Regions from separate parts of the Nissabacter sp. SGAir0207 genome, predicted to be linked through region 3. Evidence: predicted binding sites of a transcription regulator. Region 3 holds the regulator's gene; each other region holds the start of a gene.

Region 1 (4,912 bases), 1.3 Mb from region 3:
ATCAAACACAAAGCCAAAGCGCGAGCCGGGGCTGTAGGCGGACATCTTGCCGCCGCTGATCATCAGCACCATCGCCGAGCCAGCGTTGGCGGATTTGGCCTTCAGCGCGGCGATCTGTGCGTCGAAATTGCTGAGCAGTGCCTTCGCCTCCTCTTCCTTGCCAAACAGCGAGGCCAGTTGCTCAGTGCGCTGCGTCAGGCTTTGGGTGAAATGTTGCGGATCGACATCCAGCGCGATGGTCGGCGCGATGGCGCTCAGTTTGTCATAGGCGTCATGGGCGCGGCCGCCAGCGATGATCAGGTCAGGCTTGGCGTTGCTCAGCGCCTCGTAGTTTGGCTCAAACAGCGTGCCAGCGTTCAAGTAGCTGCTGCCGCTGTATTTTGCCAGGAAAGGCGGCAGGTGGGAGTCAGTCTGCGGCACGCCCGCGACGCTGATGTGCAGGGCGTCGGCATTGTCCAGCGTCGCCGGGTTGAGGATCACCACCTTCTGGGGATGCAGCGGCACCTGTGTGCTGCCCTGCGCGTGCTCGAGGGTAATTTTGGGGGCGGCGTCAGCGTCCTTGGACGCGCTATCACAACCCGTCAAAGCCAGGGCGGCCGTTACGGCAGAAGAAAACAGGGCAACACGTAAGCGCATTTCATCTCCTAAGCGAATGGACATCACTGTAAATAGTAATGATTACTATTCTTGTTCCTGTCTGGATAATACCCGATGAAGGTGCAGGATGAATAGCGTACTTGCTGCAATCGCTTTGGCAGGCGTGGAGTGGGTTACGCCCTAAAAACGCCTCTTTTTGTCCAGAAAATAGCGTTATTTATTAAGGTACTAATCGACAAGAAGAAGAAAAAAACGGCGCTTTTTGCCCGCTCTTTCTGGCCTGCCCAAATTGTGAAGAAATTGTGAGTTTTCTTCTGTTGATATTTAAATAAAAATAATTATCATTACCATAAGCATTTAATTACAATTTCACATAAAAAAAGGGGTTTTTCTTAATGGACGCCACACATTCTTACAGATTACGGCCGTGCGCACTGTTGCTGGCCGGGCTGATTAGCGGTCACGCTTATGCGGCAGAGTCCCTGTCCAGCGCGGCCCCGACCGAAAGTGGCGAGGTGATGACGGTGCAGGCCACCGCCGAGCAGGAGTTGAAGCAGCAGCCCGGCGTCTCCATCATTACCGCCGAAGACATCAAGAAAAACCCGCCTGTGAATGACCTCTCTGACATCATCCGCAAAATGCCGGGCGTCAACCTGACCGGCAACAGCGCCACCGGCAGCCGGGGCAATAACCGCCAGATCGACATCCGTGGCATGGGGCCGGAGAACACGCTGATCATGATTGATGGCGTACCGGTCACGTCGCGCAACGCAGTGCGCTATAGCTGGACGGGCGAGCGCGACAGCCGTGGCGACTCCAACTGGGTGCCCGCCGAGATGGTCGAGCGCATTGAGGTGCTGCGCGGCCCGGCGGCGGCGCGTTACGGTTCCGGCGCGGCAGGCGGCGTGGTGAACATCATCACCAAGCGGCCGACCAATGACTGGCACGGCTCGCTGTCGCTGTTCACCAACCAGCCGGAGGATGACAAAGAGGGGGCGACCAAGCGCGCCAACTTCAGCCTCAGCGGCCCGCTGGCTGGCGATGCCCTGACCATGAGCCTCTACGGCAACCTCAACAAGACCGACGCCGATGCCGCCGACATCAACCGCCAGCAGAACGGCTCCTATGCCGCGGGCCGCGAGGGGGTGCGCAATAAAGACATCAACACCCAACTCTCCTGGAAGATCACCCCGACGCAGATCGTGGACTTCAGCTACGGCTACAGCCGGCAGGGCAATATCTACGCCGGCGACACCCAGTACAGCAACGGCAACCTCAGCCCAGGTGGGCTGGTGGACACGCTGTATGGCGACGAGACTAACCGCCTCTACCGCCAGAGCTACGGCATCACGCACAACGGCATCTGGGATTGGGGCCAGTCGCGCGTCGGCGTCTACTACGAGAAGACCAACAACACCCGTTTGCAGGAGGGCAGCACCGGGCGCGTGGAGGGGATGATCAACAGCACCGACTACAGCACCAGCCGACTGGAGAACACCCGCGCCAATGGCGAGCTGATCCTGCCGCTCGCGCTGTGGGTTGACCAGACCATGACGCTCGGCGCGGAGTGGAACCGCGAGCAACTGGACGATCCGGCCTCGATGCAGGCGACCAGCGCGTCTGGCGTCATTATTGACGGTGCCTCGGGCGATCCGTCCCAGCGCAGCAGCAAAAACAGCGCCGAACTGAGCGCGCTCTACGTTGAGGACAACATTGAGGCCACGCCCGGTACTCACCTCATTCCCGGCCTGCGTTTCGATTATCACAGCAAGTTCGGCGCCAACTGGAGCCCGAGCCTGAACGCCTCACAGGAGCTGGGCGAGATGTTCACGCTGAAGGCGGGCATTGCGCGGGTCTTCAAATCACCGAACCTCTACCAGTCGAGCAAGGGTTACCTGCTCTATACGCGCGGCAATGGCTGTCCGGTGGGCATCACCGCCAACTGCTACCTGCTGGGCAATGACGATCTGGATGCGGAAGTGAGCGTCAACAAAGAGATCGGGCTGGAGTTCTCCCACAACGGCTACCACGCGGGCATCACCTACTTCCGCAACGACTACCGAAACAAGATTGTGGCCGGTACCGATGTGGTGGGCACGGCATCCAACGGCTATAACATCCTGCGTTGGGAGAATGGCGGCAAGGCCGTGGTGGAAGGGCTGGAAGGCAACCTGACGGTGCCGGTGCTCGACTCGCTGGAGTGGCGCACCAATGCCACCTACATGATCACCTCGGAGAGCAAAGAGACCGGCAACCCGCTGTCGATCATCCCGGAGTACACCATCAACACCATGCTGGACTGGCAGGCGACCGACAAGCTCTCCGCCAACGTCAACTGGACGATGTATGGCCGCCAGAAGCCGCGCACCACGCCTGAAAACCACGTGGCGATCGCCGACACGGAAGTGGGTGCCTACTCCGTGGTCGGGCTGAACGTGAACTATGACCTGATCAAGGATCTGCGCCTGAACGCTGGCATCAACAACCTGTTCGATAAGCGTGTCTACCGCGCCAATTCCGGTGCCTCAACCTACAACGAGCCGGGCCGCGCCTACTACGCGGGCGTCACCCTCTCCTTCTGATCCGCCCTACCCGCGCCGGCACCCGCCGGCGCAGTCTCACCCCTGCCAGGGGTTCAGCAACGCCACCCGCAACCCGACGAAATCCGCCACATTGCGCGTCACCACGGTCATCTCATGGCAATGGGCCGTGGCGGCGAGATACCCATCACCCCTTGAGCTTCTCCGCTGCCCGCAGCGTGGCCTGTCGACGCTGCTCGGTAAAGGGGGCGACGGCCTCACGGGCGGCCTTGCGGATGGCGGTGGGGGCGGTGCGCGGCGAGCCGGTATCAAAGGGCGGGGCCGGGTCATACTCCATGTGAAGCTGGAGAGTCTGCGCCACCTCCTCGCCATAGAGATCCGCCACCACTGTCAGGGCGAAATCGAGGCCGGAGGTCACGCCCGCGCCGGTGATGCGGTTGCGGTCACGCACCACCCGCTCCGCCACCGGGCGCGCGCCCAGCAGCGCCAGTTGGTCGAGTGCCGCCCAGTGCGAGGTGGCGCGGTAGCCCTGCAACAGGCCAGCGGCACCCAGCACCAGCGATCCGGTGCAGACCGAGGTCACCAGCTTCGCGCCCGCCGCCATGCGCCGCAGGAATGCCAGCGTCTCCTCATCCTCCATCAGCGCCACCTGCCCCGGCCCGCCGGGCACGCAGAGGATATCCAGCGGCGGGCAGCCGTCGAAGGTGGTGGTCGGCAGCATCGCCAGCCCACGATCCGAGCGCACCGGCTCCAGATCTTTCCAGATCAGGTGCAGGCGGGTATTGGGCGCGCGCGAAAATACTTCATATGGGCCAGTGAGATCGAGCTGGGTCAGGTTGGGAAACAGCAATAAACCGATGGACAGGGGGGTTGGGTTCAACATGCGGCGGCTCCGTGTGGCGCAGGGGGAGCCTCTACCCTCGCTGTTTTTGCCGCGCCCAGCAAGTGGCAATTGCCCTCAGCGCGCGGGCGTGCGCCATAAAAAAGCCCGCACGGGGCGGGCTTTTTTTCAGAGCGCGGCGACGGCGGCCGGCTCGGCCTGTGGAGCCGCGTCCTGCTGCGGCGGCAGGCTCTCCAGCTCCAGGATGCGGCTGGTCTCCTGCAACACCTGCTCGGTCAACGCCGGGTTGCCATCGAGCGACTGGCCGTAGGAGGGGATGATCTGCTTCAGCTTCGCCTGCCAGGCCGGTGAGGCAACTTTGTCTTTGAAGACGCGCTCCATCAGCTCCAGCATGATTGGCGCGGCGGTGGAGGCTCCCGGCGAGGCCCCGAGCAGCGCGGCGATGGTGCCATCCTGCGAGGTGACCACTTCGGTGCCGAGGCGCAGCACGCCGCCCTTCTTCTCATCTTTTTCAATGATCTGCACGCGCTGGCCAGCGACCCACAGCTTCCAGTCCTCTTTGCGCGCCTGCGGGAAGTACTCCTGCAACGCCTTGTGGCGATCGTCGTCGCTCAGCATCAACTGGCCAACCAGATACTTCACCAGATTGAAGTTATCGATGCCGACGTGGGCCATCGGCATGATGTTGGAGGTGCGCAGGCTGCCGAACAGATCCCACAGCGAACCGTTCTTCAGGAACTTGCTGGAGAAGGTGGCGAACGGCCCGAACAGCAGCACACGCTTGCCGTCCAGCACTCGGGTGTCGAGGTGCGGCACGGACATCGGCGGTGCGCCGACCGTGGCCTTGCCGTAGACCTTCGCCATGTGCAGCTTCACCACCTCCGGGTTTTCTGTCACCAGGAACTCGCCGCCGACCGGGAAGCCGCCGTAGTTT
Region 2 (4,912 bases), 1.0 Mb from region 3:
GAGCGACAGCTGGCGCAACTGCTGGTCACTGCTCAGCCACGAAAGCAGTCCGGTGAGCGCCCCCGCCAGCACATTAATGGCAATCCCCACCAGCAGCAGCCGCGCGACCGGCTGCCGTCCGCCCTGACAGAGCAAAAAGATGACCAGCGTCACCAGCAGGCTGCCAGCGAAGGCCGCCAGCGCCGGGGCGTAGAGCGCTACCATGCCGCTGAGCGGCAACGGCAGCAGGATGCTGAGCGCTACCGCCAGCGCCGCGCCGCTGCTCACCCCCAACAAACCGGGATCAGCCAGTGCGTTGCGGAACAGCCCCTGCATCACCGCACCGGAGAGCGCCAGTGCCAGCCCGACCAGCACCGCCAGCAGCACGCGCGGCAGGCGGATCTCAAACCAGATGCGCCACAGCCCCGGCGACTGCTGGCGTTGCCAGGGCAGTGACAGCGGCAGGCGCAGCGCGCCGTAGTGCGCGGCCAGCAGCGTCAGCCCGGCGAGCAGCGCCAGCAGTAGCCAAAGCCAGCGCGCCGGAAAGGCGGCGCGACTCACCGTAGCGCCTCGGCCACCGCGCGCAGTTGGCGCACGGCCGCTGGCGTCTGTGGGCCAAAGCCGAGCAGCGCCATGTCATCCTGTACCAGCAGCCGCTTCGCCTGCCCCGCCGGGGTCATCGACAGCCCCGGCAGTGCCCAGATCTGATCCTGCCCGCCGAGGGTGCGCACGCCATCGGTGGTCACCAACACCAGATCCGGCGCGGCGGCGATCACCCCCTCCGCCGACAGCGGCTTGTAGCCCTCGATGCCCTGCATCGCATTGCGCAGCCCGGCGGCCTGCAACACCCGGTCGGCGGCGGTGTGCTCGCCAGCAACCAGCGTGCTCATGCCGCCGTGGCTCATGATGAACAGCACCCGCACCGGCAGGGCGCGGTAGTGCATCTGCGCCAGCTGCCCGCGCAACTGGTCGCTGAGCACCTGCCCTTGCGCCTCACGGTGCAGCGCCTGTGCCACCGCCTCCACCTTATCGGGGATCGCCGCCAGGCTCTCCGCCTCTGGCACCGTCACCACCGTCACGCCGCTGCGCTTGAGTTGCTCAAACACCAGCGCCGGTGAGGCGGCCGCGCTCGCCAGCACCAGCGAGGGCTGCATCGCCAAAATGCCCTCGGCATTCAGCCGCCGCATGTAGCCGATGTCCGGCAGCGCGGTGGCCGCCGGCGGTTGGGTGCTGGTGCTGTCACGCGCCACCAGATCCGGCGCCGCACCCAGCGCATAGGCGATCTCCGTGACGTCGCCACCCACCGTCACCACCCGCGGCGCAGCCGATACGCCGCTGGCCAGCAGCAGCGCACACCACAGCAGCCGCCTCATGCCACTGCCCCGGCCGGTTTCACCAGCTGCGCCAGTTGCTCGCGCCAGACAGCCTGCTCCGGCTCCCCCTCATGGCGCTGGCCATACAGCTGGGCGATCTGGGTGCCGTCGGCCGCGAACAGCTCAAGGCTGGTGACCATGCCATCCGCCGTCGGCTTGCGCGTGATCCAACTCTCGGCAATCTGCTGATCCTGTAGATGGAGGGTGAAGTGCGGGTTGAAGACATTTAGCCAGCCATGCATCGGCGTCACCTCGTGGATCGCGCCGGTGAAGATCTGCACCACGCCGCGATTGCCGACGAAGATCATGATCTCATTGCCACGCTGCTGCGCCGCCGTCAGCAACTGCGCCAGCGCGCGGTTATCCACCTGCTGGGCAAGATCCGCGGGCACCGCGCGGAACGCCTGCTGACGGGTCAACTGGTACTTTTTCAGCAGCACAAAGAACTGGTGGACGTTGGTCATGCCGCGCCAGCCAACTTCAAAGCCGGTGAGATCCGCTTCGCCGCTGGCCGGCGACACCGGTGCGTCCAGCGCCAGCGGCGGGTTGTCCGGGGAGGTAAACTGCGCCACCAGCGCCTGCCAGGCGGCAAGGTCGGTATGGGGCGTGGCGTAGATTTTCAGCACCGCATCACCGTGCGTGTCAAAAATTTGCAGGCTGCGGCGCACGCCTTGCGGGTGCGCCTCCTCCAGCGCAAAGGCGCTCTGCCACTGGCCGGTGAACAGGCGCAAATCCAGCGCGCGCGGGTTGAGCACCAGCCCGCCGTGCGGCGTCAGCGTCAGGTTGCGGTAGTGGCCGATCTGCTCATGCACCGCGTAGGCGTTACGGGCGAGGGTTTTGGTCTCCCCCACCGTCTCCAGCGCCGCCAGCAGTGTCGGGGGAGCCAGCGCCAACCGCACAGCGTCATGGCCGACGCGCGCCGCCGTCAGTTCGGCCTCACTCACGCCCATTTGGTGGGCCAGATCCCGCGCATAGAGGCGCGGCTGGGCATGTTTCAGGGTCAGGAATTGCGTGTAATAGTCAGCCACGTGAGCCTCCGGCCAAAAGGGGACACCCCGCCGCCACGGCAGGGGCAAGAATTTTTCGGCATTATAGACCACAATTCAAATTGAATGTAAATGATATTTATTATCATTAAGATTTGGAGGGTATCCTAATCCCCTGTTTTGGTAGGTTTATTTCCACTGGCTTCTGCACAAGGGGGCGGCAGGTCGCTGGAGAGGGCCAGCCTGGAGCGGCAGGCAAGCCCGGAGGAAGGGAGCGCACTTTCAGATAATAATACAAATAGAAATCATTATTATTTTCCATCAGACTTTATTACACTGCCTGCACAACGCCGCGCCCTGTGGGTTGCGGGAGAGGCTGAACAACTGATTTGTGGTGCCGCGCGTGACAATGCAGACAATCCTGGACTCCTTTGCTGATGGCCCGCTTGACTGGGTCAGGCCCATGTTCATCCCCTACGCCGGGCAAGCCGGTGCGGTGTCGGCCACGCAACTGCTGACGCCAGAGGGCGCGCAGGCCGTGATGGCCAGCTACCTGGCGGCCCATCCAGCCAGCGAGCAGCGCGCGCGCGTCTCCATGTGGTCACAGTGGTACTTCGCCCGTTTGCTGCCGGTCTGGGTGATCATCAATCTCGCCCGCGACTGGCAACTGCCGATTGAGGCCAGCCACATTTGGTTTGAGCTGAATGAGCAGGGGCTGCCGCTGCAATTCATGCTGGCTGGCGATGGCGAGCCGGTGGCGGAGCCGGATCCGCTGGCCCGCTTTGATGGCATGGTGCAGCACATCGCGCCGCTCTGCCGCATCATGGCGGAGATGGCGGGCCTGAAACCGGGCATCTTCTGGAACAACGCCGCAGTGCGCATCCACTGGGGCATTGAGCAGGCGCAGTTGGTTAACGCCGATGTGCACGCCGGTGAGGCGCTGCTCGCGGCCCGTGAGCTGTGTGACGGCAGTAAAAATCCGCTGTGTGACCCGATGCGCCATGAGATCCCCACCGATGCCACCAGCCCGCGCTACCGCCGCCAGTGCTGCCTGCGCTACGAGCTGTGCGACCATGAAATGTGTCCCTCCTGCCCGCTGTTGCAGGCGGAGAAGCGCCGCCGGCCGGGCGCAAAAAGCGTTATCCTTCAGGCCGCTGCGAAAGCGCACTAAGTTATATAGAAAAATGATTTGATCTCGTGTGGTTATAACGATAAATATTGGGTGGTGCCCGCCGGAACCTGACCGCGGGATGACCCTGACCACGAGGTAACGATCATGAATACGAGCACCCCTGCCCGCGTCTCTGCGTCGTTGAAAGAGGCTGCTGGCCTGCTAAGCGCCAGCCTGCGTTCCATGCTGCTCTCCCCGGTCTCCCAGACCTGGGGCACCCTGACTGGCCGTCAGACCCCGTTGGCCGCCCGCATTGTCCGGCGCTATGCCCTGCCCTCCACCCGCACCTTTAGCGTCGCGGAAGGGTTCTTCGGCTTTATCCCGATTGAGTCCTTTGAGAGTGAGCGCTATATCCTGGAGGTCACGCACGATACGCAGACCTATCAGGTGGAGGTGCCGCACCAGCTGTTTCTAAGCAGCCGCATCGGGGACATCGTTGAGGTGCATACCCATTAACCGGTCAGCCGCATAAAAAAGCCCCATCAGAAAACTGATGGGGCTTTTTTCATCTACTCGCTGGATCGTTCAACCGAGCGGGGTTTACAGGGATCAGAAGTGGTAGCGGTAATTGACCATCAGCCCGGTATCGCGCAGGCCATCCTCCTGCCAGTGGTAGGCATCCGCACTCAGCGCCGCCTTTTTACTCTGGTACTTCACGCCGACCTGCGCCAGCCCGTTAACGCCGCCGCCTTTCTGGCCATCCTCCACGCGGAAGCGCTGACCGGCCGCGCCCTGCAACGAGGCGGTGCGTTCACCCTGCTGGTAACTCAGGTTCGGGCCGCCCTCCAGCGTGGCGGTGGCCGCCCAGCCATTGTCACCGGCGTAGGTCAGTTTCAGGCCAGCCACGGCGTCCACGGCCGTCTCTTCAACGCCTGACATGCGCAGGTTAAAGTCACCGGCCCCGCGTTCGTTGTAGCCCTCTTCAGTAGTGTGGCGCAGCTTCATGCCGGCAAACGGCGTCAGCGTCAGCCCCTTCTGTGGGGTGTAGCTCTTCGCCATCTCGCTGCGGAACTCCAGGTACTGCTGGTTATTGTCGCTGTCCGCCACGCGGTTAACATTGCCGTACTGCACCTGCCGGTTGCTGTCGAGGTTGTGGATGTCATAGCGCAACGCATTGTTCCAGCGTAGCCCGCTCTCTGTCAGCGGCAGACTGTGCTGCACACCAAAGAACTGGCTGTAGCCGCCGGTCACGCCGTTGTCACCGGCGGTGCTGACATCGCCGTCACCATCGAGCCGCGCAATGCCGTACTCCAGCGAAAGCGTCTGGTGGTTACTGAGCGCGAACTGCTGGCGCAGCGCCATCATGTCATAACGGGTGTCGTTGCCCAGTTCACTGCGCTGGTCACCCTTCGCCACCACGTTAAACGCCAGTCCGTTGCCCATAGTTGGTGCGGTGTCGGCCA
Region 3 (4,912 bases):
GGCAGACGCAGATCGATTACTTACACTCACTGGGCGCGAAGTATGATTTTAAAAATGATTTTGTGCTGGAGGCGGCCTACGGCCAGGCTGAAGGTTACGTCGATCAATATTTCCTGAAAGGATCTTACACGATCCCGGTTGCTGGCAGCCCACTGGATCTCTCCTACCAATTTTACGGGGCAGAGGATCGTCTGAGCAACAAAGACGATCCTAACAGTCTCTACGATGGGCTGGCGTGGTTGCAAGCGCTGACCTTCGGTTACCAGACCGGCCCGGCCACCTGGCGGCTGGAGGGCACGATGGTCAAGGCCGAGGGCAATCAGGGCTACTTCCTGCAACGCATGACGCCCACCTACGCCACTTCCAACGGCCGGCTGGATATCTGGTGGGACAACCGCTCTGACTTCAACGCCAACGGTGAAAAGGCGATCTATGCCGGTGTGATGGTGGATCTGAAGCGTTGGAACCTGCCCGGCGTGTCGGTTGGCGGATCGGTGGTCTACGCATGGGACGCCCGCCCCAGCAGCAACCCCATCTATGACCAGAGCCAGCGGCTGAAAGAGAGCGCCTGGAGCCTGGACGCGGTTTATACCGTGCAGGATGGGCGCGCCAAGGATACCCAAATCAAGCTGCACTACACCCAGTACAACAACCACTCTGACTTGCCGAGCTGGGGTGGGGGTTACGGCAACATCTTCCAGGATGAGAAAGACGTCAAGTTCATCGTGATCGCACCCTTCACGCTATTTTAACCATGCGGCAGGGTGCCGCCGCTGGCGCGCCCACCGCCCCAGACTGAGGTTGAACACCATGAAATTCACACCCACTGCGCTCTCCGCCGCGCTGTTTGCCCTGATGCTGACTACCCCCGCCCAAGCGGGCCAGCAGACGGTCGATCGCATCAGCGCCTTCACGTTGCACTACCAGATCAATGACAACCAAGCCGGCCAGCATGGCACCGACTGCCGCTCGCTGGGAGCTGACTGGGCCGCCTGCAACACCGTCACCCTGACGCTGAGCAACCCCGGCGGCGCGGTCAATGACCGCGACTGGGCAATCTACTTCCACAGTGTGCGGCAGGTGCTACAGGTTACCGATCCGCAATTTACCGTCACTCGCCTGACCGGTGACCTGCACCGCCTGACGCCGACCGCCGCCTTCAAGGGATTCCCGGCCAAGGGCCGCACCGACATCCCGATGGTGGTGGAGTACTGGCAGGTCGCCAACAGCGACATCATGCCGCGCTGGTACGTCACCGCTGAGGGCGCGGAACCGAAAATCATCCGCAACACCGATACCGAGGATGTCTCCCAATTTGTCGGCGAGATCACGCCAGCGAACCTGAAGCGCGCCCCGGAAGATAACAACATTGCGATGACCCCGACCACCCGTTTTGTGAAAAACCGCGATGTCGCGCAGGTGCCTGCCGCCTCGCTGCGTGGGCAGATCATGCCGACGCCGTTGCAGGTGAAGGTGAGCGCTGGCGACGTGGTGCTGGACAAAGGATTGGCGGCTGACCTGACAGCGCTGCCGATGCCGTCACAGCAGGCGGTACGGGCACGCATGGCGCTGCTGGGCCTGACGGAGCAGCCCGGCGGCTACCCGCTCTCCACCCGCATTGACCGCAACGCCTTCAGCGGCAAGCAGGCGGTCGATGGGGCCTATCGGCTGGTGATTGGCGAGCGCGGCGCGGAGGTGGTGGGTTTCGACCACAGCGGTGTCTTCTACGGCGTGCAGTCACTGCTCTCTTTGGTGCCGGTCAACGGCGAGAAGCGCATTGCCCAGCTGACGGCTGAGGATGCGCCGCGCTTCCCCTACCGGGGGATGCACATGGACGTGGGCCGCAATTTCCACAGCAAGGCGGCAGTGTTGCGGCTGCTGGATGAGATGGCGGCCTACAAGCTCAACACCTTCCAGTTCCATTTGAGTGATGATGAGGGCTGGCGCATTGAGATCCCCGGCCTGCCGGAGCTGACGGAGATTGGCAGCAAGCGCTGCCACGACCTGAAAGAGACGCGCTGCCTGCTACCACAACTGGGATCTGGCCCCTTTAGCAACAACAACGGCAGCGGCTACTTCAGCCGGGCGGATTATATTGAGATTGTGAAGTACGCGCAGGCGCGGCAGATTCAGGTGATCCCAGAGATAGACATGCCGGCCCACGCGCGGGCGGCGGTGGTCTCGATGGAGGCACGCTACCAGCGGTTGCAACAGGCTGGCAAACTGGAAGAGGCGGAGGCCTACCGGCTGCTCGACCCGACCGACACCTCCAATACTACCTCGGTGCAGTACTACGATCGCCGCAGCTACCTCAACCCCTGTATGCCGTCGTCGCTGCGCTTTGTTGACAAGGTGATTGGCGAGATTGCTGCCATGCACCGGGAGGCGGGGCAGCCGCTCACCACCTGGCACTTTGGCGGTGATGAGGCGAAAAACATCCGCCTTGGGCCGGGCTACCAAGATCTGAAAGCGCCAGCAGACCCGACGAAAGGGGCCATCGACCTGAGCAAAGAGGATCTGCCGTGGTCGAAATCGCAGGTGTGCCAGACGCTGGTCAAATCGGGCGGGGCCACGGCCTTTGACCACCTCTCCAGCTACTTTGCCATTGAGGTCAGCAAGCTGGTCAAGGCGCACGGCATCGATCGGATGCAGGCCTGGCAGGATGGCCTGAAGGATGCGAAAGATGCCCGCGCCTTCGCCACCCCGCGTGTGGGGGTGAACTTCTGGGATACGCTCTACTGGGGCGGGGCGCAGACCGCCGGCGAGTGGGCAGCCAAGGGTTATGAGATCACCCTCTCCAACCCTGACTACCTCTACTTTGACAAACCCTACGAGGTCAGCGCCCGTGAGCCGGGTTACTACTGGGCCACGCGCGCCAGCGATGAAGCCAAGATCTTCAGCTTCGCGCCGGACAACCTGCCGCAGAACGCCGAGACCTCCGTTGATCGCGACGGCAACGCCTTCACCGCCCGCGGCGATGCCCCGTGGCCGGGCGCGCACGGCATGTCCGGGCAGGCGTGGAGCGAAACCATCCGCACCGACAGCGACCTGGAGTACCGCATCTACCCGCGCCTGATGGTGCTGGCGGAGCGCGCCTGGCACCGCGCCGACTGGGAACTGCCGTACCAGCCTGGCCGGGAGTTCCAGGGCGGCAAGACCCATTGGGTCAACCGTGACCAACTGGCCGCCGACTGGCAGCGCTTCGCCAACCTGATGGGGCAGCGTGAGATCGCGAAGCTGGATCGGCAGGGTGTCGCCTACCGGCTGCCCGTGCCGGGCGCGCGCATCAATACCGGCGTGCTGGAGGCAAACGTGGCGCTGCCGGGGCTGGTTATCCAATACTCCGTGGATGGCAAAAACTGGCAGGCGTATAACCCGCAAGCCAAGCCCACGGTAGGGGAGAAGGCGTGGGTGCGCACTCTCAGCCCGGATGGCAAGCGCGTCAGCCGCAGTGAGGAGGTCGCCCTCTGACGATATGGTCCCGCCCGGCCAGCGCGCCGGGCGGACAACAGGCGAAAAAAAACCGCATCAATGCGGTTTTCACTGGCAGTTGCCTGCCGCTCCCGTGCTGACGGGAGCTTTATACTGCGGGGGGCGTCCTGCGTCCCGCAGGTTGGTTACTTGTCGTGCAAACCTTCGTTTTCGCGACAATCACCGGCTTCACAATGACCATAGAGGTAGAGGCTATGGTTGGTCAGCTTGATGCCATGTTTCTTGGCAATTTCACGCTGGCGGATCTCAATAGATTCATCACTGAATTCAATCACTTTACCGCAATCAAGGCAGATCAGGTGATCGTGGTGCTGCTGCTGCGTCAGCTCGAATACGGACTTGCCGCCTTCAAAGTTGTGACGGGTCACGATGCCAGCGTCGTCGAACTGGTTCAGCACGCGGTAAACCGTGGCCAGACCAATCTCTTCGCCCATATCAATCAGCTTCTTATAAAGATCTTCCGCACTGACATGATGGCATTCCGGATCTTGCAGCACTTCCAGGATCTTAAGTCTGGGAAGCGTGACTTTCAGGCCGGCCTTCTTTAATGCGGTGTTATTGTCAGTCATGCGGATTCTGTCCTGTTACTATGCTATTCACGTTGAGGCATACAGCCTATGACATCAGGCGGCGCAACGGTTTTAATTGCGTCTCATTATAGAACTCACGGGTTCAAAAGAAAACGCCGCCTGTTAACGCCGTTCGCGCTACTGTTAATGCACTGTTGCAACGCGTTGATGGATAGGAAATACACCGGCGCCAGTGTACCCCGATACTGTATAAAGTTACAAACTTGTAGCCGATCTTTTGGCGTCTGGCGGGATAAATCCGGCCCGTTCGGTCAGAAATCGACACCCCGGGCCGTGAGGGGGCTTAGCCGATGATCTCGGCCAGGCTCAGCTCTTCGGAGATCTGCTTCACCCAAGCATCGACGCGCTCGTTGGTCAGCTCCGGCTGGCGGTCTTCGTCAATGGCCAGACCAATGAAGTGGCTGTCGTCGGCCAGGCCCTTGGAGGCCTCAAAGTGGTAGCCAGCTACCGGCCAGTGGCCGACCAGCGTCGCGCCGCGCGGCTCGATGATGTCACGCACGGTGCCCATCGCGTCGCAGAAGTACTCCGCGTAATCTTCCTGGTCGCCGCAGCCAAACAGCGCCACCAGCTTGCCGTTGAAGTCGATCTCTTCCAGCGTCGGGAAGAAGTCATCCCAGTCACACTGCGCTTCGCCGTAATACCAGGTCGGGATGCCCAGCAGCAGGATGTCAAACTTTTCCAGATCTTCTTTGCTGCTCTTGGCGATGTCATGCACTTCCGCCACATCGGCACCCAGTTGCTTCTGGATCATTTTGGCGATGTTCTCAGTGTTTCCGGTGTCAGATCCGAAGAAGATTCCCACTACGGCCATATAATTCTTTAACCTCTTG

Evidence for each region. Region 3 encodes Fur, which represses iron uptake genes when iron is present. Its sites were predicted from a motif close to ATAATAATGAGAACNACTATCAA; they were not measured.
Region 1: C1N62_RS00580 (TonB-dependent siderophore receptor) is a predicted target of Fur. The motif match lies at 926-948, and genes of this name have one in related genera.
Region 2: fhuF (siderophore-iron reductase FhuF) is a predicted target of Fur. The motif match lies at 2,471-2,493, and genes of this name have one in related genera.

Annotation. Positions count from the first base shown of each region.
Region 1 covers NZ_CP028035.1:136,803-141,714, reverse strand. Annotated here, with positions in the region: gene C1N62_RS00585 (siderophore ABC transporter substrate-binding protein) at 1-636, opposite strand, end outside; gene C1N62_RS00580 (TonB-dependent siderophore receptor) at 993-3,179, shown strand; gene C1N62_RS00570 (DJ-1/PfpI family protein) at 3,325-4,020, opposite strand; gene C1N62_RS00565 (malate:quinone oxidoreductase) at 4,147-4,912, opposite strand, start outside.
Region 2 covers NZ_CP028035.1:1,719,556-1,724,467, reverse strand. Annotated here, with positions in the region: gene C1N62_RS07390 (iron ABC transporter permease) at 1-540, opposite strand, end outside; gene C1N62_RS07385 (hemin ABC transporter substrate-binding protein) at 537-1,352, opposite strand; gene C1N62_RS07380 (hemin-degrading factor) at 1,349-2,380, opposite strand; gene fhuF (siderophore-iron reductase FhuF) at 2,748-3,509, shown strand; gene C1N62_RS07370 (hypothetical protein) at 3,615-3,965, shown strand; gene C1N62_RS07365 (autotransporter outer membrane beta-barrel domain-containing protein) at 4,059-4,912, opposite strand, start outside.
Region 3 covers NZ_CP028035.1:2,732,434-2,737,345, reverse strand. Annotated here, with positions in the region: gene C1N62_RS12125 (OprD family outer membrane porin) at 1-752, shown strand, start outside; gene C1N62_RS12120 (beta-N-acetylhexosaminidase) at 802-3,471, shown strand; gene fur (ferric iron uptake transcriptional regulator) at 3,618-4,061, opposite strand; gene fldA (flavodoxin FldA) at 4,366-4,893, opposite strand.